One region of the Pseudoalteromonas sp. 2CM37A genome, then DNA from elsewhere that is predicted to be linked to it. Evidence: predicted binding sites of a transcription regulator. Region 1 holds the regulator's gene; each other region holds the start of a gene.
The links. Region 1 encodes sigma-54, which starts transcription at its own class of promoters, with help from an activator protein. Its sites were predicted from a motif close to GTTGGCACGNNNNTNGNNT; they were not measured.
Positions count from the first base shown of each region.

Region 2: the regulator sigma-54 is predicted to act here: its motif matches at 1,925-1,943, upstream of MTF68_RS05600 (diacylglycerol kinase family protein).
Region 3: the regulator sigma-54 is predicted to act here: its motif matches at 4,054-4,072, upstream of MTF68_RS18755 (EF-hand domain-containing protein).
Region 4: the regulator sigma-54 is predicted to act here: its motif matches at 2,660-2,678, upstream of MTF68_RS16755 (PspA/IM30 family protein).

Region 1 is NZ_JALNTJ010000003.1:242,665-248,180, forward strand. It holds gene rapZ (RNase adapter RapZ) at 1-278, opposite strand, end outside; gene MTF68_RS08460 (PTS sugar transporter subunit IIA) at 298-750, opposite strand; gene hpf (ribosome hibernation promoting factor) at 755-1,042, opposite strand; gene MTF68_RS08470 (RNA polymerase factor sigma-54) at 1,070-2,569, opposite strand; gene lptB (LPS export ABC transporter ATP-binding protein) at 2,639-3,364, opposite strand; gene lptA (lipopolysaccharide transport periplasmic protein LptA) at 3,361-3,909, opposite strand; gene lptC (LPS export ABC transporter periplasmic protein LptC) at 3,899-4,453, opposite strand; gene kdsC (3-deoxy-manno-octulosonate-8-phosphatase KdsC) at 4,450-5,001, opposite strand; gene MTF68_RS08495 (KpsF/GutQ family sugar-phosphate isomerase) at 5,002-5,516, opposite strand, start outside.
Region 2 is NZ_JALNTJ010000002.1:428,698-434,213, forward strand. It holds gene MTF68_RS05590 (anti-sigma factor) at 342-1,025, opposite strand; gene MTF68_RS05595 (sigma-70 family RNA polymerase sigma factor) at 1,022-1,546, opposite strand; gene MTF68_RS05600 (diacylglycerol kinase family protein) at 2,002-3,621, shown strand; gene MTF68_RS05605 (VF530 family protein) at 3,660-3,968, opposite strand; gene MTF68_RS05610 (DUF1496 domain-containing protein) at 4,023-4,325, opposite strand; gene MTF68_RS05615 (TIGR02647 family protein) at 4,443-4,676, shown strand; gene maiA (maleylacetoacetate isomerase) at 4,673-5,302, opposite strand; gene hmgA (homogentisate 1,2-dioxygenase) at 5,308-5,516, opposite strand, start outside.
Region 3 is NZ_JALNTJ010000014.1:8,838-14,353, forward strand. It holds gene fmt (methionyl-tRNA formyltransferase) at 1-202, shown strand, start outside; gene rsmB (16S rRNA (cytosine(967)-C(5))-methyltransferase RsmB) at 195-1,490, shown strand; gene trkA (Trk system potassium transporter TrkA) at 1,566-2,942, shown strand; gene MTF68_RS18745 (EF-hand domain-containing protein) at 3,028-3,243, opposite strand; gene MTF68_RS18750 (calmodulin-like protein) at 3,421-3,633, opposite strand; gene MTF68_RS18755 (EF-hand domain-containing protein) at 3,763-3,975, opposite strand; gene MTF68_RS18760 (flagellar brake protein) at 4,439-5,101, opposite strand; gene MTF68_RS18765 (TrkH family potassium uptake protein) at 5,131-5,516, opposite strand, start outside.
Region 4 is NZ_JALNTJ010000009.1:114,760-120,275, reverse strand. It holds gene MTF68_RS16775 (chemotaxis protein CheX) at 1-181, opposite strand, end outside; gene MTF68_RS16770 (transcriptional repressor) at 254-688, opposite strand; gene MTF68_RS16765 (MarC family protein) at 782-1,402, shown strand; gene dusA (tRNA dihydrouridine(20/20a) synthase DusA) at 1,484-2,473, shown strand; gene MTF68_RS16755 (PspA/IM30 family protein) at 2,719-3,411, shown strand; gene MTF68_RS16750 (PspC domain-containing protein) at 3,422-3,628, shown strand; gene MTF68_RS16745 (hypothetical protein) at 3,638-3,964, shown strand; gene MTF68_RS16740 (copper chaperone PCu(A)C) at 4,044-4,556, shown strand; gene MTF68_RS16735 (DUF2333 family protein) at 4,565-5,516, shown strand, end outside.

The sequences.
Region 1 (5,516 bases):
ATCAGTGTTTGATCATCACTATCTAAATAAAACAGTGTGGGTTTAGCAAAGTCAGGAAGGTACTCGAGAATATCGTTAAATTCGTCTTGTTCTTTGGGGATATTACGAACATCTATACTAACGGCTATTTTGTCATAGTTATCTGAAACACTTCGCACTAAAGAGGGCAGTAAGTTGACCGGAATATTATCTACGCAATAATAGCCTAAATCTTCAACCACGCGTAAAGCAACCGACTTACCTGAACCAGAACGGCCGCTTATGATAATTAACTCCATTTATAGCCCTTAGTATTTACTACGATTGATCAACAATTACTTGATACAGCTCTGCATCGGTTTTAGCACTACGCAGCTGTTTACAAAATTCTTTGTTGCTCAGTTTATCAGCTATGGTTGCCAGAGTCTTTAGGTGCTGTTGGTTATCGCCATCTGGTACGATGAGTGCAACAAAAATATCAACAGGGCAGTTATCAATAGCATCAAAGTTAACAGGCGTGTCGCTAACAAGTACTAAAGCCAGCGGCTCTTCTACGCCACCCATTCTGCCATGAGGAATGGCGATCCCCCGGCCAATGCCTGTACTGCCTAGCTTTTCTCTGCTTGCCAGCGCATTAAGAATATCTTGTTGTGGTAAGTAGGGGAGCTTTTCATGAGCAAGCTCACTGATAAACTCTAAAATTCTTTTTTTACTACTAAAAAGGACCGCAGCTTTGCTGCAGTCCTGGCATACTAATGTACTTAATTTCATAATATTAGTGTCTAGCAAGCTTCTCTTTATGTTTTATGACTTGACGATCGAGCTTGTCAATCAACGAGTCTATAGCGGCATACATATCTTGGTGCTCTGTTGAGGCAAATAAATCTGCGCCACTTACATGAATAGTCGCTTCTGCTTTTTGGTTGAGTTTTTCTACATCGAGAATGACATGCACATTGCTAATATGATCTGAGTGCCTTTCTAGCTTTGCAAATTTATTATTTACATAGTCTCTAAGTGAATCAGTTACTTCTACGTGACGACCAGTTAGGTTTAGTTGCATAAGCATTTCCTCTTTGTTTTTTACGTCTTATATCAAACTCTTTCTCTGATTTGACGGTGGAATAGCTAGCGATTCACGGTATTTTGCTATTGTGCGTCTAGCTACTTTAATTCCTTGCTCTGCCAATATATCCGCAATTTTACTATCACTCAATGGTTTAGCTGAGTTTTCCGCGGCAATTAGCTTTTTAATTAGGGCACGTATTGCGGTTGATGAACACTCTCCGCCGTTTTCAGTGCTTACGTGGCTTGAGAAAAAATACTTAAGCTCAAAAATACCACGTGGCGTATGCATATATTTTTGCGTAGTAACACGCGAAATTGTCGATTCATGCATTTCTACCATTTCAGCAACATCGTTTAAAACCATTGGCTTCATGGCTTCTGGGCCATGTTCAAAAAATGCTTGTTGCTGTTTTACAATACAGTTTGTTACTTTGAGCAGCGTGTCGTTTCTGCTTTCAAGGCTTTTTATAAACCATTTAGCTTCTTGTAAGTGAGAGCGAATAAATTGGCTATCACCACTTGATTTTACGGTACGTGACATAGCCGCGTACTGACTATTTACGCGTATTTTTGGCATGCTATCTGGGTTTAGCTCTACCACCCAGCGGCCTTTTATTTTTTTAACCGACACATCCGGTATTACATACTCTGACTCTTCCCTTACTATTGTATCTGCAGGTTTTGGGTTGAGGGTATGTATTAGGGTCATGACCTCTTTAAGCTCGTCTTCTTTAAGCTTAGTCTTTTTCATTAATGTACGATAGTCGCGTGCCGCTAATAGATCAATGTGATCGGTTAAGATCATTTTAGTTTGTTCTATAAAAGGGGTGTCTTTATCAAACTGGTTTAGCTGAATACACAAGCACTCTTGTAAACTGCGCGCGGCTATACCTACAGGGTCAAATAGCTGAATACGTTTTAAAACGGCTTCTATTTCATCAAGTTCAACTTCAACTTCGTCATCGTTTTCTTGGTTAAAGCTTTCTAAAATTTCTTCGCAACTTAGCGTTAAAATACCCGAGTCATCTACAGCTTCTACAATGGCAATAGCAATGGCTTCGTCAGTTGGGCTAAAAGGAGTAAGCTGAAGCTGCCACATTAAATACTCATGTAGCGTTTCAGTAGAGGCACCTTGATAAATAGACTCATCTTCTGGCATTGGGCCTGAGGATGCCGCAGGGGCTGCGCTCATGTACTCATCCCAAGTTACATCCATTGCCATATCATCGCTAACGGTGTCTTTATTTAAAGCTTCGCCACTGTCTTGCTCGTACTCGCTGGTTGTATCGTCAGCCGATGCGCTTACGGTTACATCATCCGTATCTGCTTTTTGTTCATTTTTTCCAGCCGACTCTTCCGTGTAATCTTGCTCTTCTACTTCTAATAGCGGGTTGCTATCAAGTGCTTCTTGTATTTCTTGCTGGAGATCCAATGTACTGAGCTGCAGCAAGCGAATCGCTTGTTGCAATTGTGGAGTCATTGTAAGTTGCTGGCCCATGCGCAGCTGTAATGATTGCCTCATGTATCTCTAACAATCCTTTTATGTTGTTATAATTAATATTAGCAGATGCTTGTAGGTGTGGCTTAAATGTTACAGCCTAAATTGCTCGCCTAAATAAACATCGCGTACAGTTTTGTCATTTAATACGTGTTCTGGGGTGCCAGATGCAATTAGCTCCCCATGAGAAACAATGTAGGCTTTTTCACAAACATCAAGGGTTTCTCTTACATTGTGATCGGTAATTAATACGCCAATGCCACGGTTTTTAAGATGTTCTATTATTTTCTTTATATCTAACACTGAAATCGGATCAACACCAGCAAAAGGCTCATCCAATAAAATAAATTTAGGGTTAGCTGCCAGTGCTCTGGCAATTTCTACACGGCGGCGTTCACCACCAGAAAGCGCCATACCTTGGCTATCGCGAATATGCTGAATACTAAATTCATCAAGTAAGTTGTTAAGCGTTTCTTCTCGCGCGGCTTTATTGAGCTCTTTACGCGTTTCTAAAATAGCCATTAGGTTTTGATAAACTGTCAGCTTTCTAAATATTGATGACTCTTGCGGCAAATAGCCAATGCCTAAACGGGCGCGGCTGTGCATAGGTAATAACGTAATGTCGTTATCATCAATAGAAATTTTACCTTTGTCGCTAGGTACTAACCCTACAATCATGTAAAAGGTGGTGGTTTTACCTGCGCCATTAGGGCCCAATAAGCCAACAATGCTGCCGGCTTCCACTTCAAGGCCTACATTTTTTACAACTTGGCGGCCTTTATAGCTTTTTGCTAATAGTTCTGCTTTTAAGGTGCTCATGGTTGACCTTCGTTACCTGTTTTTTCTTTAATTTTTGCTTCAACAGGCACTAAAATTGTGTGGACACGATCCGTAGAGTTTTCGTCTTTTTCTGCGCTAATAAGCTGCTGCTGCATATCGTAGGTAATACTTTTAGCATTAATTTTTTGACCGGCTTGTGCGACTTCAGCATCGCCAACAAGCGTTAAAAAGCGCTTTGCTACGTCGTAACGTACTTCGTTTGCACTGGCACTCATTACGGTACCGTCGTCTTGTTTTTCTTCGAAGTAGGCTGGGCTGCCAGTGGCAATAAGGAGTTGTTTGTTATCCCCTAAGTCTTCACGTTTATGTACTTCGAGTCGGTCGGCTGTAATTTTGCGATTACCATGCACAATTTCGACGTTCTTTTCAAAAATACCTACGTTTTCTTTAAGTTGGCCTTCTTGACGGTCTGCACTAATAGAAATTTGATTTGCTGGCGGTTGAGCAGCAGGCTCAGCAGCAGAGGCGCTAAATGCAAGCATTAGCGATGGGATAATAAGTATTTTAGTGAGTTTATTGGTCATAATATATTGTTCGCGTATGGTTAATTAGTTTTATTACTTCGGTTTTTAAATCGGCTTCAAGGCCTTTACCGACAATTTTTAAATTAGGCCCAGTGACAACCACTGGCTGCTCAGAGCGCATTGTTAGCGCTTTAATGTCGACTTCGATGTTATCGGCATTGATGTTATCTATCATGGCGTTATCAACTAAATTTTTAGCAACCACATTGCCTTCTAAAATAAGTTGTTTATCTTCGTAAAGCGTTGCTTCGTCTGCATTTATTCGCCATGTTTGTTTTTCGTTATATAAAGTAAAAATAGGTTTTTCAAAAAATGTAAAACCAAGCTGTTGGTACAGCTCCATTTTAGCCGCTGTGACTTTATGGCTTATTTTGCCTTGCTCGTCATAGGCTGTTTGCTTAAGCTCTATAGCGGTGTAATCGGGCTTTGCAATTACTTCAGGTTCTTGCTCTAGCGCTACATTGGTTTGGGTAAAATAAGGGTACCAAAGCCAAACCATACAGCCGATGAATAACGCACTGAGTATAACGCGTGCTGCATTCATGAACTGGTGCCTTGTGTTGTAAGCGTTATGCCATTCTCTAGCATAAGTAAGTCTGTGAGCTCTCTAACGGCGCCAAAGCCGCCAGGCATTTGCGTAGTGTAATGCGATAAGCGCTTAATAAGCGGGTGCGCATCGTTTACTGCAACGGCAAAGCCAACGCGCTCCATTACTGGCATGTCAGGGCCATCGTCGCCAATGTAGGCTATTTGTTCATCAGTTAACTTTAAAGTGTTTTTGAGTTCTTGATAAGCAATAAGTTTGTCTTCTTGGCCTTGATAAATGTGCTGCACGGTTAAGCTGCTCATGCGAGTTTGTACTATTTCTGAGTGACGCCCCGTAATGACCGCAACTTCAAAACCGCTATTGATCAGCGCTTTAATGCCAAAACCATCTTTTGTATTAAATGCTTTTAATTCTTCGCCATGGTTACCGAGGTAAATTCGGCCATCAGAAAATACACCATCAATGTCGCATATGAGTAGTTTTACTTTTTTGGCGCGTGCTTTGGCATCATCGCTTAGCGGTTGATAGAGATCTTCAAATTGCATTTATAATACTCCTGCTTTTAAGAGGTCTTGCATATTTAAGGCGCCTATTGGCTGGTTTTTATCATTGACCACAATTAAACCATTAATACGTTTGTTTTCCATTATGTTTAGGGCTTCAGCTGCAAGTATATCGGCCGTGGCGGTTGTGCATGACTTGGTCATAACCTGGCTAATAGCGGTGCTATGTATATCAACTCTTTGCTCTAAAATACGGCGTAAGTCACCGTCGGTAAAAAGGCCGGCAAGCTGTTGATTGTTATCTACAATAGCGGTCATGCCCAGCCCTTTGGCTGACATTTCTATTAACGCGTCTTTAATTGTTTGCGTTACACCTATAATAGGGGTGTTTGTGCCGCTGTGCATTACATCTTTTAAAGTGAGCAACAATCGCTTACCTAAACTGCCGCCAGGGTGAGAGAGTGCAAAGTCATCGGCGGTAAAGCCGCGTGCTTCTAAAAGCGCAACCGCCATTGCATCACCCATCGCTAAAGTGGCAGTGGTGCTTGCAGTAGGCG
Region 2 (5,516 bases), on a different contig from region 1:
AAAGCACAATGGATGCAAAAAAGTTAAATATTTTTTATTATTGTTAATAAAGGGGTGTTTAACGTTCAAGATTAAATTTTCAGCAGGCTGTTTTGCATTTCGATAAGGAAGTGATAAGAGAGTGATATAGAGGCTGAAGCGGTTTGGTTTTATACTTATTACAGGGGGTGTATGCAATTAAAATAACGCAGCAGGTATTGAGCACACAATATGATAAGCATCGCACTGCGATTAAGCCTACTTTAGTTTAATCAAATATTAATAGGTAAAGGGCGCTAGACCCCAAGATAAATATAAAGGTTGGCCAAACAAAGTTTGACCAACCAGTCGCGTTTATTTAGTTATAAAATAACTAAATCTGTCGTGTACAGTACTTGTGTTGGTAGGCCGTTTGGCGAGCCACCTAAAGGCTCTAAGCTAACAGCGAGTAGGGCAATATCTTGCGCTTTAAAGCGCGTGCCTTTGAGTAACTGTTTTTCACCGTTTTTAGGCAGTAGACCCAACGAAATTGGCGTGTCTTGCCCTTTTAAAATCATCCACAGCTCGTAGTCTTTATCGGTTTGCGCAACGAGTTTATCACTGGCTTTAACCGATAATGTTTGCTCATCTACGTTAATAAACCACAGTGATTGCTTATCTTGGTTTTGTACTAAAGCAATTTGTTGGCTGTATTGGGGCTGAGTTGTGGGCTGAATAACCAAAAATGCTAAGATAATACAGGCAGCTGTGGCTACAAATGACCAATTGCGCCATAGCGATGTAGCTGGTTTGATGACCGTTTTAACGGGTTGGTTGGTGTGCTCTAATGTATTTAAAATATTCTTCCACACTTGCGCGCTGGGTGTTTGAGGCGTAATTGCACTGGCTAAATCATTTAAATTTTGCTCCCACATTATAGTGGCTTCTCGGGCTTGCGGTAAGCTGAGCATTAAGCGTTGAAAGCGTTTTCGTGCCAGGCCTTTTAAAGTACCTAATACATACTGCCCTGCTAAAGCATCAAGTAATTCTGGTTTATTATAATTCATAATGTTAAACACCTCTGCAACTGCTGCAAACCACGCCTGATCCAGCTTTTAACTGTGCCTAAGGGCGTTTCTATGTGATTGACTAACTCACCATGGCTTAGCCCTTTGTAATAGGCTAAATGAATGGCTTGTTTTTGTTGGGGGTCAAGTTGCTCAATACAATTAACAAGTTTGGTTTGTTCGTCGTAACTAACATCGACAGCTTGTTCATCGTATTCATCGTCACCCATTGCCTGCTCTTTTCTTACCTTGTGATAACGCAATGCATCTAAGCTGCGGTATCTCACAATGCTTATCATCCAGCTAATAACTGTGCCTTTAGATGAGTTGTACTCTGACGCGTTATGCCAAATTTTTATAAATGCCTCTTGCAGTACTTCTTCTGCGTGCGCGCGGTTTGACAGCATATTTAAACTAATCGCAAAAAGCTTTGCGCTTGTTTGCTGATACAAATCAGCAAACGCGGCTTTGTTACCCTGTGCTGTTTTACACAAAAGAGGAAGTAAATTGTCGTTTTCCATAAGGTTCCTGTTGTTTTTATTATTACCGAGGTGTGTTGAGCTTCGTGAATTAACAATTGTTTTATTTAAGCGCAACCTAATCGCTTTGAAATAGAGATTAAACAGGCTGTTATAAATTTAACTAATAAAGATAAACACACTCTCAATAAACGTGTGAAAAGAGTGATTGGATGCAAAAACTTTTAAGCTGACATTTATATTAGCTGCTGTACACATTGAAACAAGTTTTAAATATAAACAGTTACCTTTGAGTAGTGAGAAAAAATGACCGATTACTGTGTAAAAAGCGCCTAATATGCGAATACAGCTAAAGCCAGCTACTTTTATTTGTTTATATCAGTTACTTAGTGTTGTTTTTGTTCCTGAAAAACAACTTTTGTTGGCGTGTAAATTGCTACTACACTTATACACAACTGTAAAACATGTGCCAAAACAGTAAAAATAAAGGAGAAAATATGTGGGCTGCAACGAGTTATTTAATTTTAGCGTTAATTTTTATATTTATAGGGTGGGAGGTTAACTCGGTATATTTTGCAGTGGTATTTTACTGGAGTGCATTGTCGTTAATTCTTGTCAGTGGTGCTTATATTTTTAATTTGGCGAAAATTTTTAGAAAGCGTGAAAATGGCGTCATCCCATTTTATATTCGCTGGGCATTTGTGCCTTTTTTACTGGGTGCTCAAATTTACAATGCGTATTCTCGCAAGCACGATAAAGTCCCTCCCATTCAAAAAATTAACGACCATTTATTTTTAGCATGCCGATTGTTCCCCTCTGATATTGATACGTTAAAAGAAAACGGTATAACGGCAATATTAGATGTAACGTGTGAGTTTGATGGCTTAGAATGGAGCTCTACACAAGAAAATATTAGCTATTTAAATATTCCGGTGCTTGATCATAGTGTGCCTACCCATTCGCAATTAAACCAAGCCATTAACTGGATACATCATCATATTAAAGAAGACCGCCGCGTGGTAGTTCACTGTGCACTGGGCAGAGGGCGTTCGGTATTTGTTATGGCAGCGTATTTACTGAGCCAAGATAAAAACGCCGATGTTCACCAAGTGCTCGCGCAAATAAAAGAAACCCGCGAAACCGCAAATCTTAATAAGCATCAGCTTCGTCATTTAGCAAAGCGACATAAAAAGGGCGAGCTAGTTATTAAAAACAAAGCCGTTATTATTGCAAACCCCGTGTCGGGTACCAAAATGTGGCAAGACAAAGAGCATTTAATAGTGGCTAGGTTGTCGGCGTATTATGATTTAGAAGTATTAACCACCACCAAAGAAATAGACGGTATTGAGCTTGCTAAACAAGCCATTAAAGATAAGCCAGATATAATAATTGCCTGTGGCGGCGATGGGACCGTGACAGAAGTAGCAAGTGTGTTGGTAAACACTCAGTGCAAGCTGGGTATTATTCCAATGGGCACAGCCAATGCATTAGCGCATGTGCTTATGGGTATTAGCTCTAAAATCATTCCTGTTGAGCAGGCCTGCGATCTTATTATTGATGGGCAAACCCAAACAATTGATACGGCCTATTGTAATGACGAGCTAATGCTGTTGTTAGCTGGGATTGGTTATGAGCAATCAATGGTAGAAAAAGCAGATAGAGACTCAAAAAACGAATCGGGTCAGCTTGCCTATTTAAGTGGTTTTTTTCAGGCATTTAGTGAGCAAAAAGCGCAAACCCTTTATGTCACCCTTGATGATAATCAAACGCAGGAGGTAAATACAAATAGCTTTATTGTGGCTAATGCTGCGCCATTTACAACGTTATTAGCTCAAGGGGGTGGTCAGCCCGATCACGAAGATGGCCTATTAGACATTAATTGGCTGCTACCTAGTGATGAAAACACCACCCGCGTGTTAAGCATTGCTGAACTTATGTTTAGTAGTATTACACAAACGCATTTAGCAATTAGCTCGCATCATACCAACGCTATAAAAGTAACGATAACCGCAGACGAAGAAATTAAATATGTACTGGATGGTGAAATAAAAACAGCGGATACACTTACTATTACAGTTGACCCTGCCTCGTTAAATGTAATTAGTAAGGAGTTATAAAATAAAAAATGCACGTGTTTAACGTGCATTTTTGTGTATTACTTTTTAATGCTTGGCCAAACAAAGCCACTGCTATCGCTTTGGCTGGCAGGCTTAGGGCGCTGAGCGCTTTTGGGTTTACGCAGCGGTTTGTTACTTAACGTATGTAAGTAGAGAGCTTCAACTTTATCGCGAGCCCAAGGGGTTTTACGTAAAAATTTTAAGCTTGATTTAATACTCGGTGAGTCGGTAAAACATTTAATGTTTACTTGTTCGCCCATGGCTTTAAACCCTAAGCGCTGCTCAAGCTCTACTAAAATTTGTTCTAACGTTACCCCATGAAGAGGATTTTTTGGTTGATTATCCATAGCCATACTACTTATTTAAACTGTGCGCATTGTAGCGTAAATCCTGTTTTAGCGCTAATTGACCGTAATGGTTTTAGGCTTCGTGGGATAAACAATATTGCCTTTTTTATCTAATTTTAGCCAAATTAGCTCACTGTTATTATGTTGCGGGTTATTAGCAGCGCACACTAAGGTAAAAGAATGTACTTGCACCAGCGCGCCTTCACTATAACGTTTGTTGTCGTACCAGCAAATATCACCATTATTAATAATCTCATTAGCGTCAATAATAGAATGCGTTTTGACTGTTTTTGCATAACTGCTAGGGGCTAAAGTGAACGCAATTAAAAAAATAAATAAAACCATAATATGGCGCATGAGCGACCTCGAATTTTGATAGTTTAAAAATAGTACACACGATTAAAAAACATGCTAGGGTAAGTAATAGCGTTAAACAACACTGACTTAAACACACAATTATAAAAAGGTGAACACATGCAATTTAATCAAACAATGATAGATGAATTTACGTTATTAGCTAAATTTCCACGTGAGAGCAAAATGCAAGGGATTAAGTTACATTCGGATGCTGAACCAAATTTATTAAGCGCGGCACAAAGGTTGTTTGATAAAGGCGTGATAGACAGCCCAGATGGCGGCTATTTAACCGAACTGGGCCTTGATTTAATAGAGCACGTGAGTGTTATTCACTGCGCATTAAAAAGTTAAACTGCATCGCGCTGATTTTGCGGCGCGGCGTCACTAAAAGCGGGTAATGCATTACAACGTGCATAAATGGCTGCAATTTTTGGATACGCAGCCATATCTACATTAAAACGCAACGCATTAAATACCTGTGGCACTAAGCATATATCAGCGAGAGTGGGTGTATTGCCTACGCAAAACTCATCGTTTTCACTTAGCATCAATTCAATTTTTTCAAATCCAAGCTCTACCCAATGCCTATACCAGGCGGCTTTAGCTTGCTCGTCTACCTCCAATTCGTTGCTTAAATACTTCAGCACTCGTAAATTATTTACTGGGTGAATATCACATGCCACTGCATAGCTAATATTACGAATTTGCGCTTTTTGCCATGCAGTGCCATAAATTAACGGCGTTTGCGGATAGCTTTCATCTAACCACTCTAAAATAGCCAGTGATTGCGCTAATACGCCTTCGTCCGTTTCAAGAGCAGGAAGTAAACCTTGCACATTTTTATCTAAGTAAGGCTGCGCTAGCTGTTCAGATTTAAGTAAATTAACGAATTGCATATCATGCTCAATGCCTTTTAAATTAAGTGCTATGCGTACACGGTATGCGGCAGATGAGCGAAAGTAGCTGTATAGTTTCATTGTTATTATTCCTCGCCTGTAAAATGTTTTGTGATACTACGCCAGCACTGAGTGTAATTAGTTTGGCGCTCTTTTCCTTCAAGGGCATATTTAGTGGGCGATATTATGTAACGAGACTCGAACATAAAGGCCAACGTGTTCTCGTATTTTTGCGGTGCAAGCTCAGCGTTAGATGCTTTTTCGAATACCTCGGCTTCAGGCCCATGTGGCGACA
Region 3 (5,516 bases), on a different contig from region 1:
CTCAGTCGTTGAGCAAACAGGCCCTGCGGGCGTTGTTTTATCAAGCGATAAAAACGGCATTGTAGTGGCGTGTGGCAAGCAGGCATTAAGTATTACACAGCTGCAACCCCAAGGTAAAAAACCAATGGCAATTAGCGACTTTTTAAACGGTCGCAGTGACTGGGTAACTCCTGGTACCGTATTAGGCGAAAACAATGAGTAATGTTCAAAACGTACGTGCGCTTGCCGCTGAAACTTTATATAACGTGGTTGATAAAGGCGCTTCGCTAAATCAAGAGCTACCATTTGCCAGCCAAGGCCTGCCCCCTAAAGACAAAGCGCTATTACAGCAAATTTGTTACGGCGTGTTGCGCTACCTACCTAGCCTTGAAAACTACTGCCAACATTTAGTAGAACAGCCACTTAAAGGTAAGCGTCGTATTTTTCAGTTTTTGTTGTATGTCGGTATCTATCAGCTGCAGCATATGCGCGTGCCACCGCATGCCGCCATTTCTGAAACCGTTAATGCCCTTGGCCAAATGCGTGCATTAGGCTTAAAAGGCTTAATCAACGCTATTTTGCGTAGTTTTCAGCGCCAACAAAGCGAGCTTGAAGAAAAAGCCAAGCAAATACCAGTGTGTTTATATAACCATCCAAATTGGTTTATTAAACAAGTGCAAGCTGCCTACCCAGACAACTGGGAAGCGCTTCTTGAAGAAAACCAACAACAAGCCCCTATGTGGTTACGTGTCAATCAAGCCCAATACAGCACGCAACAATACAGCGAAATGTTAACGGCTAACGATATAGAGCACACGTTAAACCCTGAGTTTGTTGATGGTATTAAACTAGCTAAGCCGCGTGATGTATTTTCGTTGCCAGAATTTGATGTGGGCGCCTGCTCAGTTCAAGACGCCGCAGCACAATTAGCCGCACGCTTTTTAGCACCTCAAGCTGATGAATACATTTTAGATGCCTGTGCAGCACCTGGCGGTAAAACATGTCATATATTAGAGCTTGCTGATGCAGAAGTATTAGCACTTGATAGTGACGCCACTCGCCTAGAACGTGTTAAACAAAATTTAACCCGTATCGGTTTAGGCGCAGACCTACAATGTGCAGACGCTTCGCAGCCACACACATGGTGGGATGAGCAACAGTTTGACCGCATTTTATTAGATGTCCCTTGTTCGGCAACCGGTGTTATACGCCGCCACCCAGATATAAAATGGCTTCGCCGCGCATCAGACATTGAAGATTTAGCCACACTACAAAGCGATATACTCAATAGCATTTGGCCGCTACTTAAACCAGGCGGCACAATGATATACGCAACCTGTTCGGTACTGCCGCAAGAGAACCAACAGCAAGTCGCTAAATTTTTAGCTAATAATAGTGACGTTGAGCATATACCACTGCACGACAACGACACAGTTACCAACCCTGGTTTACAATTACTACCAGGTGAAAGCGACGGATTTTATTACGCTAAGCTAGTTAAAAAAGCCTAATAGCCGTACACTCAATAGCCATTTATTAAACAGTAAATGGCTATTTTTTTAATTAAACAGTAATTCGGGTAAATAATGAAAATAATCATACTCGGTGCCGGACAAGTCGGTGGTACGCTTGCTGAAAACTTAGTTGGCGAACAAAACGAAATAACCGTTGTTGATATAGACGGCAACCGCTTACGAGAGCTACAAGATAAGTACGACTTACAAGGGGTCACGGGGCACAGTGCTCACCCAGATGTGCTCAGACGTGCAGGTGCTGAAGACGCCGACATGATTATTGCGGTAACCAGCTCAGATGAAGTCAATATGGTGGCGTGCCAAGTCGCGTATAGTATTTTTAATACGCCAACTAAAATAGCCCGTATCCGATCAGAGCAATATTTAAAATACCGCGAAAAGCTATTTCATAACGATGACCTCCCGGTTGATCACTATATTGCCCCCGAAGCACTTGTTACCAAATATATTCGCCGTTTAATAGATTACCCAGGCGCGTTGCAAGTGCTGCAATTTGCCGATGGCATGCTCTCTCTTGTGGCTGTAAAAGCTTACTACGGTGGCTTATTAGTGGGTTATGCGCTTTCTGCTTTAAAAGAGCATATTCCGAATGTAGAAACCCGTGTAGCAGCAATTTATCGCCAAGGTAAAGCTATAAAGCCACTGGGCACCACGGTAATAGAAGCGGACGATGAAGTATTTTTCATTGCTGCCACTAAGCATATTCGCGCAGTTATGAACGAGCTACAAAAACTTGAGCGTTCTTACAAAAAAATTATGATAGCCGGTGGCGGTAACATTGGTGCAGGCCTTGCTCGCTCACTGGAAAAAAACCACAGCGTTAAGTTACTAGAGCGTAGTAAAGAGCGTGCTGAGCAACTCTCTGAAATGCTAGATAACACCGTCGTGTTTTGTGGAGACGCCTCAGACCAAGAACTACTATCTGAAGAGCACATAGAGCAAGTTGATGTGTTTATTGCCGTAACCAACGACGATGAAGCAAATATAATGTCGGCCATGCTTGCAAAACGCATGGGCGCACAAAAAACCATGGTGCTTATTCAGCGTGGTGCGTATGTAGATTTAGTGCAAGGGGGTGAAATAGATATTGCTATATCACCACAACAAGCAACTATTTCGGCGCTACTTACACACGTACGCCGTGGCGATATTGTTAATGTGTACTCGTTACGTAAAGGCGCGGCAGAGGCCATTGAAGCCGTTGCCCATGGCGATGAAAACACATCAAAAGTAGTTGGCCGTGCGATTGCCGATATCAAGCTACCTGCAGGTACAACGATTGGCGCTATTGTACGTAATGACGACGTACTGATTGCCCACGACGACACGGTTATTATGTCTGGTGATCACGTTATTATGTTTTTAATCGATAAAAAGCATATAAACGTAGTAGAAAAGCTATTCCAAGTTAGCGCTATATTTTTATAGTTAAACACAAAAAAGCCGCTGACTAAGGCGGCTTTAGTGGAGTATGTTTTTTTAATGCTAGGCAACCCTGCTTAGCAGCTTCTAATTACTGTACTTTTGAAAACTCTTGCTCAGAAATTTCACCATTACCATCAGTATCTAGCTGGTCAAAAATTTTCACTAGCTGTGAATTTACCTGCGCTTCTTGCTTTGAAATTGCACCATCACCATCGGCATCAAACGAGGCAAAGTCGACTGCAGCGTACGCCGCTGATGAAGAAGCTAATACGATAACGGCAAGTGCTGTATTTAATGTTTTCATAGTTGTGTCCTAATTAAGAGGAAATCCTTTTCTAAGATCCATGGGTTTAAAAATTAACTAAAAAGTGCTTTTGCCAATGTGCATTACTAAGTTTTAATGCACATTGGGTTAGAGCAAATGACTCTTTGCTAAGTGAACATGCGCTGTCCTGCCTCAATTGGCAAAGATCATCACACCCTAGTATTTAGAGAACTCTTGCTTTGAAAGCTCACCATTTCCATCGGTATCAAGCTCAACAAACTCAGCCATTAAATCCGCATCAACCGATGCTTCAGCTTGGCTAATGGCGCCATTGCCATCTACATCTAGCGTGTCAAAATCAGTTCCTGCAAAGGCAGCAGAAGAAGAGGCAATAGCCATAAATGCGAGTGCTTTATTTAAATGCTTCATAATTTAATCCTTCAATATAAACAAATTAGTTAAGTTCACTACGTGGTGTACGCAATCCTTGTAATCCTTTTTCGTAAGCTCCCTTGCCTACTTAGGTTGTCATTGGCAACTCAGGATTGTTACCACACTTTAAGCTTCTGAAAATTCTTCTTTTGATAGCTCACCATCTTGGTCAGTATCTAATTCTGAGAACATGCTCATCAGTTTTGCATCAATTGATGCCTCTGATTTGCTAATCGTGCCGCTGCCATCTACATCTAACGTATCAAAATCGGTTGCTGCAAATGCCGCTGATGATGAAGCAAGGGCGATAAGTGCTAAAGTTTTATTAATGCTTTTCATAATATAATTCCTTCAAGTATATGTGTGCGATTAAGTGTTTTACTTTAAATCACGTTATTGTTCAGTACAGCCAGACTATTACAACTTGAATGCCAAGTTTTAAAAGCTCATTAATTTCAATCAGTTAAAAGAGTGCTTGGCTATTTTTGATAAATCTGCGGGGGTTTCATGTTGCAAACTAGCAACAATGGGTAAAGCTAAGTTTTTAAATGCAATAAAAACAGCTAGTTACATAAGAGAAAAAAGCTACAATTTTCGGCGTAAATTGTAAGAATGAAGTTTTATCGAAAAAAGAGACTAAATTTTAGCCGTGAGGGGAGCTAACGTATTAAAATAACTCACTCGTAAAACTAATCTATACAGCTGATTTTTATAGAAAATAAAAATTATTTTTTGAATTTTTAAAAAATATGACTGCCACTCAAATAAAAAATGGCCATTTGTTGCTATTAAGCGAAAGTGCTTATTCTAATGGCAGCTCAAGCATCGCGGGATCGATAAAGTGCTCTTTCATAAATGCCTTCATTTCATCTTCACTGGCTAGAAGTTTAATACCACAATTAACTCCTGCGGCGTGTTCTTTTACACTGCATATTTCGCCAGTAAATGCTTTATTGTTGGTATCAACCGTCACCGTGCATTGCATATCTTTAATATTTTCATCGTTTTGATCGCCGCGTACATCAAACATCACCCCGGTAAGCGAGATGTCTTTAATCACCCCTTCAAGTACTCTATCGTCACTGAGAGTTAATTTTGCAGGTAATAAGGTAGGTATGCGTGTTTGCGCGCGCAGTGCAAATAACTGCACTTGCGTAGGGTAATTAATAAAAATGAGCCTAGCAGGGTGTGAGGCAACCGACATAAGTTGCTGCCTAAATGCTATTACTTGTCCGCCACTGCCTTCTATAACCGCTCTTACCACCACCATTACACCATCACGTAGGTAATCACTTGCAGCAGCTAAACGCTTTGAACTTGGGTAATTTAAAATAATAAATTTATTTTCTAGCAAGCCAATAAACTCTGTTTTCACGCGTTTACTACTGGTAGGCGTAACAATTTCCAAGTCGACCAATCGCCCTGTTGTTAACTGGTGTAATTTATATAAATTAGAATGTGGCATGCCTGTTCCTAAGCATCATTTGTATATTATTACCCACGCCAAAAGGTCGGCGTAAATAGCACGAGTAAAGTGAATATTTCTAAGCGACCAAATACCATGGCAATGGTTAATAGCCATTTGGCACCATCGCTCACCGCCCCATAATGCGAGGCAACATCACCTAAGCCTGGGCCTAAATTATTTAAACATGCCGCTGTAGCAGAGAACGCGGTAATGTTATCCATGCCGGTTCCCATTAGCGCCAGCATTATAATAATAAACACCAATGCGTACGCTGAGAAAAACCCCCAAACCGCTTCAACTACTTTATCGGGCAGGGCTTTACGACCAAGCTTAATAGAGTATATAGCACGTGGGTGCACTAAGCGGTTAAGCTCACGTATGCCTTGTAGGTAAAGTAAAAACACGCGTACAA
Region 4 (5,516 bases), on a different contig from region 1:
AGGTAATTGAAAATGAGCCACGAGTTTGCGCGCCCACCATGCCAATTAAACCAGATACATCGCCACAGGCGACTTCGTCTGTTTTTATACGCGGCTTACCTGGTTTTAACTCGGTTTGTGCCATTGTAGATAACACATTGATCAAAGAAGATAAAAATGGATTAATGAACTCAACATTCATGTTAGGTACTCTTAAAATTGGTGCTAAAGTGGCTATCTAAATATGAGTATAGCTTTAAAACAAACTTTGGGTTTAGCTTCTACAAGACTCACACTTACCGTGTGCTTCAATAGTTTGCCCTGATACAACAAAGCCGCTTTCTGCTGCTAAGTTGTTTAGCTCGTGAGAAATAACCGTAGAGTGCAGCTCTTTTACAAAGCCACAACTGTCACAAATTAATAGCTGCACAGGATGAATATGATCAAAGTGATGGCAAAGCATAAATGCATTGGTGCTTTCTATTTTGTGAATAAAGCCCAGCTCTGATAAAAAGTCTAGCGCACGGTAAATTGTTGCAGGTTTTGCGCCTGTTTCTGTTACTTTTAATTGTTCAAGTAAATCGTACGCCCCAACGCCGCCTTGGGCGCTAGCTAATAGGCGAAATACTTTTTCGCGGATAGGCGTAAAACGCGCACCACGGTTGTCACAAACTTGTTTTGCTTTACTTACGAGTGATTCTATATTCATCATTCTCTTATCCTTACGCTACCGTGATATACTAACATACTGTGTTGTACTTGCAGCGTTTTTATTAAACACTTTTATCTAGGAACCCCATTAATGCATGAACTGGTAGCTATATTTATTTTCTTTTTTGCGGTGATAGACCCTATAGGTACAGTGCCTGTATTTATTGCTGTGACACGTGGGGAAGATGAAAAGTTTAAACGAAAAGTTGTTTTTAAAGCCGTCGGTGTATCCGCTGTGGTTTTACTCTTTTTTGTTATTGCCGGTGAGCAGCTATTAAATGCAATTGAAATACCGCTGTCGGCGTTTCAAATAGCTGGGGGCATAGTCCTGCTTATTTTTGCGCTTTCAATGATTTTTGGTGAAAGTAAGCCCGAGTCTGAGATTAAAAGTGTGCGCGACAGCACAGAAACAGCTATTTTTCCGCTAGCCATTCCCTCTATAGCAAGCCCAGGCGCCATGCTTGGCGCAGTACTGATGACCCGTAACGAAGAATACACGTGGGTTGAGCAAGTTACTACATCGTCGATGATGTTGGTTGTATTAGTTGTTGTGCTTGTGCTGTTGTTACTCGCAAATCATGTGCATAAATTAATAGGCGACAGTGGCGCAAGTATTATAAGTAGAATCATGGGGTTAATTTTAAGCTCTGTGGCAGTTACAAATATACTCAACGGTATCGCGCATTATTTTGGTTTACAAATATACAGCTAACATTGATGCTAATTAGGCTTTTGTGTAAAATACAGCGCCTTTTTATGGGCGCATTTACTTATAATCCCCGAGGCTTTTACATTGCAAAAACGCACATTAGATAATCCAACGTTAAACAGACGTTTTTCTGTTGCACCCATGCTTGATTGGACTGATCGTCATTGTCGCACTTTTCATCGTAAGATGACTAAGCACACTGTTTTATACACTGAGATGATCACCACGGGGGCGATTTTATTTGGTCGCGGCGATTACCTACACTTTAATCAGCACGAGGGGCCGGTTGCTTTGCAGCTGGGGGGGTCTGATCCTGAGGCGCTAGCAAAGTGTGCAAAGCTTGCGGGTGAGCGCGGTTACGATGAGATTAACTTAAATGTAGGCTGCCCTTCAGATAGAGTACAAAACGGGCGCTTTGGTGCATGCCTAATGGCCGAGCCTGAGCTGGTTGCACAGTGTGTTGCGGCAATGAAAAGTGAAGTTAGTATACCTGTTACGGTAAAAACACGCATCGGTATTGATGAGCAAGACTCGTATGAGTTTTTATGCGCATTAATTGAAGCCAGCCATAAAGTTGGCTGTGATGACTTTATTATTCATGCCCGTAAAGCGTGGTTAAATGGTTTAAGCCCTAAAGAAAATCGTGAAGTACCGCCTCTTGATTACCCACGCGTTTACCAACTAAAAAAAGACTACCCACAGCTCGATTTAAGCATTAATGGCGGCGTTAAAACAATTGAAGAAAGCCTAGCGCATTTAGCGCATATAGACGGCGTTATGATTGGTCGCGAAGCATATAGTAATCCATTTATGCTTAATGAGGTGGATGAAAAGATTTACGGTGAGGTGGCTAATACTCAGACTCGTCACGATGTGGTGCGCGCTATGTATGATTACATAGAAGAGGAAATGCGTTTAGGTGCTAACTTTTGGCATATAGCACGCCATATGCTGGGGATTTTTCAGGGGCAGCCAGGGGCGCGCGGATTTAGACGTCACCTTTCAGAAAACGGTCACGGTAAACAGGCTGATTTGTCGGTAATGGATAAAGCATTAAGTTTTGTGCCTGAGTAATAGTAAAGCGCTGAACAGTTATAAAAAAACCACTTTATAAAGTGGTTTTTTTATAACTAAAATTTAGTCAAAAGATAAATAAATTAGTGATTTTCGCTTATTAATATTCAGTTTTTAGTCAGTTTTAAATAACGTGTTAGTTACCTAACTAATTGAATATAAAAGATTATAAATAAATTTTTGTTACTTGGCATAACTCTTGGAATCTTGTTGTTGTTATCAATTAAAAACAACAGGACAAAACAATGAGTACATTTAATCGCGTAAATGATGTTATCCAATCCAATATTGCTGCCATGCTGGATAAAGCAGAAGACCCAGAAAAACTCCTCAACCTTATGCTAAGTGAAATGCAAGAAGCGCTTAACGAATGTAGAAGCACGGCCGCAGCCTTGCTGTGCGAAGAAAAAACGCTTAAACGCCAAATTGCACAAAAACAAAAAGACTTAACTTTGTGGCAAACAAAAGCTGAGCTGGCAGTTGCTAAAAACCGTGACGATTTAGCCAAGTCTGCGTTAGTAGAAAAACAGCGAGTAGATGAGCAAATTGCAGCAAAAAACACTCAGCTAAATACTCTAAAAGAGTCGATAGAGAAAATTACGGCAGATTGTGAGCGTTTACAGCAAAAAATGGCGCAAGCTAAAAGCAAACAAGCTCAATTAATAAAACGCCACGATATTGTTGCTGCACGTGAAAAAGTGAACATGCAATTACACAGTGACAAGGTCGCAAATGCTTTGTCTCGCTTTGAAATGATAGAGCAAAAAGTGGAAGGCATAGAAGCACAGGTTGATGCTTATGAACTTACAAATACAGCGCAATCAACCGCTGAGCAAATTGAGTCTTTAGTAAAAAATGAAAAAATAGATGCAGAGCTGGCTCGTTTAAAAGCCAGTGTTAAGCAAAGTAATACCAATACAACTGCGCCAAGCGCTTAAGGAGTAAAGTATGAATAACTTTAAAACACAGCGTGGTTGGAACAAAAATTCACTGAATAAAAAAATATCGGGCGTATGCAGTGGGTTAGCGCGTCGCCTTGATTTTCCAGTGTGGTCAACACGGTTAGTAACTATTTTATTATTTATAAGTTTTCCGTTTGCAGTGGCGCTTGGTTATTTGATTGCTCACTGCTGCCTTGAAGAGCGTGCGTATTAGGAGAGGGATATGAAAACCTTAGCAATATGTGTTGTCGTATATGTGTTACTTTTTACTGATACTGTGTCGCTAATACATTTTGATTCATGGCAGTTTCCACTTTGGATTGCAGATATGAGCTGGGTGGGGCTTGAGCTGGCTGGTGTATTAGTCGCTATTATTGCAGTGGTAGCCGTAATGGCTTTAGTGACCATGGGGTTAATAGGCGCAGGGATTGTCGCGCTGGTTGGCACCATTTTGGCACTGTTATTTGGTTCAGTGATGATAGCCTGGCCATTATTATTTGTAGCTGTACTGTGCTGGTTGGTGCTCGATAACAAAAAAGTAACCTCTTAAGCCTTAATTTAACTGACTATTATTAGTTAACTATGTTAAATTTAAAGTGAAATTTTATGCTTTCACAAGGAATAAAGCGATGATGAAGCAGTGCTTTTTTATGGCCTCGGCGTTAATGATTAATGTGTTTTCGTCATCGGTTGCTGCACATGCTGGGCACAGCCACGATACAGACGAAGCTAAGCTTGAAGTAAGCCATGCACAAGTAAGGGCGTTTTTGCCTGGTAGTAAGTCGAGTGTTGGCTATTTAACAATTTCTAACCACGGTGGTGGTGTTGCTAAATTAACTAAAGCAACCATCGAAGGTTTAGGCCGTGTAGAAATACATGAGCACAAACATGTCAATGGCATGATGAAAATGCAGCAGGTTAAAGCCGTTACTATTAAGGGCCATGAAAGCCTAAGCTTTGAGCCTGGTGGTTACCATTTAATGGTATTTGATCCACAAGAGCCACTAAAAGTAGGGCAAGAACGTAAACTCACGCTATATTTTAGTGACGGTAACCGCTTGTTTACTAATGCTCAAGTGGTTTCGCTTGAAGCGCAAGCTGCGCATTCAAAGCCATCTAAAAAACAACACGCTCATCACTAGGAGGATAAATGTCGCAACATAAAGGAAAAATAGCTGGTGCCTTGGTGGTACTACTTATTATTTTTTACGCTATTGCAGTTTATTGGAGCATTGAGCCGGCACGTTTTAACGTAGTAACTAATGCAAAAGAAACCGCGCAAGCACGCAACGAAAAAATGGTAACAGGCTATACAACCACCTCAACGCTTATTACCGTTGCTAGCACATTACTTGATAAGCAAGGTGGATATTTATCAAACGATGTGATGCCGCCAAGTGTGATAATGGATGACATGCCTGCGTGGGAATATGGCGCGCTTGAAATGGTGCGTGATTTAGCGCTATCAATGCGTAAAGACTTTAGCCGTTCACAGTCGCAATCTACCGAACATGAAGCCCTCAAAAAAGCGCAGCCACAATTTAATATTAGCTCTGAGGCATGGGCGTGGCCAAGTGCCGAGGGAGAGTACCAAAAGGGAATAGACTACCTTCTTGTGTACCGCTCACAAATTGCTAACGAGCATGAGCGCGATAGCCAATTTTATTCACGTGCAGATAATCTACGTAGCTGGTTAAAAGAAGCCGAAAAGCGTTTAGGCAGTTTAAGTCAGCGTTTAAGTGCAAGTGTTGGCCAAGACAAAGTAAATACCGATTTAGCCGGTAATTCTTCAAACACGCAAGCGACCTACACACCACTTCAGCAACAAGTAAGAACGTCGTGGTGGGAAATAGACGACGTGTTTTACGAGTCGCGCGGTGCAACGTGGGCGTTATTACACTTTTTACAAGCAGTTGAGTATGACTTTGCTGATGTATTAGAAAAGAAAAATGCGCGTGTAAGCTTACAGCAAATTATACGTGAGCTTGAGGCAACACAAGAAACCGTGTGGAGCCCAATTATATTAAACGGGAATGGTTTTGGCTTTGTGGCAAATCATTCTTTAGTTATGGCAAATTATATTTCAAGAGCCAATGCGGCTT